2 regions of the Lysinibacillus sp. UBA5994 genome follow, and region 2 is predicted to be linked to the other one. Evidence: predicted binding sites of a transcription regulator. Region 2 holds the regulator's gene; the other holds the start of a gene.
The links. The regulator LexA, encoded in region 2, represses DNA repair genes until DNA is damaged. The targets are predictions, from matches to a motif close to CGAACATATGTTCG.
Positions count from the first base shown of each region.

Region 1 (2,209 bases), on a different contig from region 2:
AGATCGGGAACATATGACCGATAACAGCGACAAGACCCAGTAATAAAGAGTGGAGTGTAGTATCAGAGAAAACAGGAAGTGTCACGAGTAAGACAGCGGCTGTTCCTTTTAAGACATCCATCACCGTAACAATAATACCAGCCTTTTTCCCTAATGTTCTAAAAGTATTGGTCGCACCAAGATTACCGCTCCCGTGTTCACGAATATCGGTATTATAAAAAATTTTGCCTATCCATAATCCAGAAGGTATAGAGCCGATTAGATAAGCACATAAAATAATAAGTCCATTGATCATAGTTGGACTCCTTTCATTCATAGTCCATCACTTGGTACTAATAGTTTGTAACAAGTATTTTACACTTTTTCTTGCTAATCTACAATGTTATGAAGGAGATTTCATCCGAAGTCTTGAATCAATACAAAAGAGAATCTATTAGCGAGGACTAGGCTTTTAGACATAAATTTGTAGGAAGCACTAAAACCTTTATAAAAATATAGGCAAAATGGCAATTTTGTCAATCGCTCATTCCTTTGGTAGAATAGAAGTCTAACTTTATCCTGTTTAATCGCAAGGCACGAGTTAGTGTGCTTTTATTTGCAAGCATCACAACTTTATTTTGCAACTAAGTAGGCTTCAATGCGTCAAATGATGATGGAAGCTAGAAGCAGTCTGTCTTGCTCAAATACCAATTTTAAGCAACTGTTGAAGATGTTTACTATTAATAAAAAAGATCAAAACTGTGAGCAAATTTTAAAATTTTATTGGACCTGTCGCTAGCTATTGACAGGAAATGCTATTATTATTAGGATGAGAACATAAATAGAACATGTGTTTGTTTTTTGGAGGGGAATTTTTTTGACGAATAAACAGTCACCTAGCGTCTATAATGATGACGCTATACAAGTATTAGAAGGATTAGAAGCGGTACGCAAACGACCTGGCATGTATATCGGTTCTACGGATGGCCGTGGACTTCATCACCTTGTGTATGAAATCGTAGATAATGCGGTGGATGAAGCACTGGCTGGCTTTGGATCTCATATTATTGTCACAATTCATAAAGATCAAAGTATGAGTGTGCGCGACTTTGGCCGTGGGATGCCAACCGGTATGCATAAAATGGGCAAACCGACACCAGAAATTATTTTTACAGTGCTACACGCTGGTGGTAAATTTGGTCAAGGTGGCTATAAAACAAGTGGAGGTTTACATGGTGTTGGTTCTTCCGTTGTGAATGCGCTCTCAACATTTTTAGAGGTGACAATCCATCGCGATGGTAAAAAGTATCGTCAACGCTTTGAGCATGGTGGACATCCTGTCACAACACTTGAAAATATTGGGCAGACCAAGCAGACAGGAACGCTTGTTCATTTCCTACCAGATGAAACGATCTTCTCTGTCACAAAATTCAATTATGATACGTTAGCGGAACGATTACGTGAATCAGCCTTTTTATTAAAGGGCTTAAAAATTGAATTAATTGATGAGCGCGAGGAAGGCAAGAGCGATGTGTTCTTTTATGAGAATGGCATTGAGGCTTTCGTTGCGTATTTGAATGAGGAAAAAGATGTCCTTCATCCAGTAAAATATGTAGAAGGCGTACAGGATGAAATCGAAGTAGAGTTCGCTTTCCAGTATAACGATGGTTATTCAGAAACGATTTTATCATTCGTTAATAATGTCCGTACACGTGATGGTGGTACACATGAAACGGGTGCAAAGGCAGCATTGACACGTGTCTTTAATGAATATGCAAGAAAAATTGGCCTGTTAAAGGACAAGGATAAAAACCTTGAGGGGACAGATATTCGTGAGGGCTTAGCAGCGATCGTGTCTGTTCGTATCCCAGAGCATTTACTGCAATTTGAAGGACAAACAAAGGGCAAGCTTGGGACAAGTGAGGCTCGTTCTGCAGTAGATAGTGTAGTGTCTGAGCAAATTTTGTATGTGCTAGAGGAAAATGCAGAGTTATCAGCTTCTCTTGTTCGTAAAGCGATTCGAGCGCAGCAAGTGCGTGAAGCAGCTCGTAAAGCGCGTGAGGATGCACGAAATGGCAAGAAAAACAAAAAGGGTAGTACGATTTTATCTGGAAAATTAACACCAGCTCAGTCACGTAATGCGGCAAAAAATGAGCTGTATTTAGTCGAGGGTGATTCTGCGGGTGGCTCTGCTAAACAAGGTCGTGACCGTACATTCCAAGCGATTCTG
Region 1 is NZ_DJAU01000026.1:41,514-43,722, forward strand. Features, by position in the region: gene plsY (glycerol-3-phosphate 1-O-acyltransferase PlsY) at 1-295, opposite strand, end outside; gene parE (DNA topoisomerase IV subunit B) at 857-2,209, shown strand, end outside.
Region 1: a site for LexA is predicted at 823-836, ahead of parE (DNA topoisomerase IV subunit B). Genes of this name have one in related genera too.

Region 2 (2,209 bases):
ACGATTGAGTTAGCATTGATTGAAGCCGCATTCCAACGTAAGATGCCTATTTTCGGGATCTGTCGAGGAATTCAAATACTAAATGTTGCATTAGGTGGTACCTTATATCAGGATATTGATAGTGATCACTTTAGTACCAAGTTACTCCAACATATGCAGCAATCAGGTCGAACTGTAGCTACCCATACTGTACAGGTTATTGCTGACAATCTATTAGCGACTATCGTTGAACAAGAGAAAATAGCAGTGAATTCATTTCATCATCAAGCGGTGAATGTTTTAGCAGAAAAATTAAAAGTAGCGGCAAAATCTAACGACGGTATTATCGAAGCGGTAGTTCATGAGGAGATGCCATTTTGCTTAGCTGTTCAGTGGCATCCTGAGGAACTAGCCATAGCAGGAGATGAGAGTGCTCAAAAGCTATTTTCAGCCTTTATTGAAGCGAGCATAAAATTTAAGAAGGAAGCTTAGAAGAGGCATTGTACAAAGAATCCAATCGTATGTGGATTCTTTTTTTGCGTAAAAAAGAGGATACATGCTCTTAGAAGGAACATAATCCTCAAAATCTGCTTTAATCGTTAATGTACACGTCTATAAAGACCTACAACTTGTCCTAAAATAGAAACTTGATCGACAATAATTGGTTCCATAGAAGAATTTTCAGGCTGTAAACGGAAATGGTTTTTCTCTTTAAAGAAACGTTTTACAGTTGCTTCATCCTCAGCTGTCATAGCTACAACAATATCCCCATTATTAGCTGTTGCCTTTTGTTTTACAATGACTAAATCTCCATCTAAAATCCCAGCTTCAATCATTGATTCCCCCATGATTTCTAGCATGAACAATTGATCTTCACTTGTGCCATACGTATCGGGTAATGGGAAGTATTCTTCAATATTTTCAATTGCTGTAATTGGAGAACCAGCTGTAACCTTCCCGACAAGTGGGACATGGATCACCTGTTGTTTTTGAATGGATTCTTCAGGCTCTAAAATTTCAATTGCACGTGGCTTTGTTGGATCTCGACGAATAAAGCCTTTTTGTTCTAATCGAGCTAAATGTCCATGAACAGTTGAACTGGAAGCAAGTCCAACTGCTTCACCAATTTCACGTACTGATGGCGGATATCCTTTAGCTCGTACCTCTTCCTTAATGAAAGCTAAAATGTCCTCTTGTCTTTTCGAAACTTTTTTCATGAGTGCTCACCTCTTTTTTCTAAAATCATTCTTCTTATTTGATAGTATAACAGAATGCGAACATGTATGCAAACATAGGTTCGAAAAGTGTTTGACAAAAACGTTTGTTCGCTTTATTATGGGAACATACATTCCGAACAAACATTCTTAAAAAGGGGTAATGATTATGACATGGTTGAAGAAAAACACACATATCTCAATTTTAATAGGAGCTTGTTTATTATTTGCAGCATACCTTTACATTACTGATCCAGGAAAAGTTAGTTACGCAGAAATTAAAATCGAACATGGGGATAGCTTGTGGTCGTTAGCCGAGCAATATCGTGGTAAAATGAGTACTGATGATTGGATAAAGCTTGTAAAAACTGAAAATGAACTAGCAGATATTAAAATTGTAGCGGGAAAATCTCTAGTTATTCCTGTAGTGAGTGATCAAGCCAGTCCCATCAATACTATCGAAATTGCGAGAAATGAACAATGATAAATAATCAACTATCGGCTGTTGTCTATTGTCGCGTAAGTACTGAAAAAGAAACACAAAGCTCCTCATTAGAGCGCCAGCAGGAAGAGTTGCTGCGCTATGCTAAAGAGCAAGGCTATGCGGTGAAGGGCGTGTTTAAAGATCAACATAGTGGCTATGATGTAGAACGTGAAGGCTTGCTAGAAATGCTTGATTTTATAAAAGATAAGAACATTAATGCTCTTTTTGTCCAAGATGAAACTCGTTTAGGACGAGGCAATGCAAGGATGGCTGTATTACATTTATTACAAAAGTCAGCAACTGATGTTTTTTCTATGCGTGATGCAGGCCCAGTCCAATTAAATGAAATGGATACGATGCTGCTTGAAATTTTAGCAATTGTAGAGGAATATCAGCGTAGAATCCATAATGCTAAAATTCGACGAGGAATGCGACGTGCTGTAGAAAACGGTTATCGTCCAGAAAATAATTTATCGAATCGAGGTAATCCTCAGGGGCAGGAGCGAAAAGATCTACCTGTAGAGGAAATTGT
Region 2 is NZ_DJAU01000050.1:99,469-101,677, forward strand. Features, by position in the region: gene B3D98_RS15465 (gamma-glutamyl-gamma-aminobutyrate hydrolase family protein) at 1-471, shown strand, start outside; gene lexA (transcriptional repressor LexA) at 579-1,196, opposite strand; gene yneA (cell division suppressor protein YneA) at 1,363-1,677, shown strand; gene B3D98_RS15480 (YneB family resolvase-like protein) at 1,674-2,209, shown strand, end outside.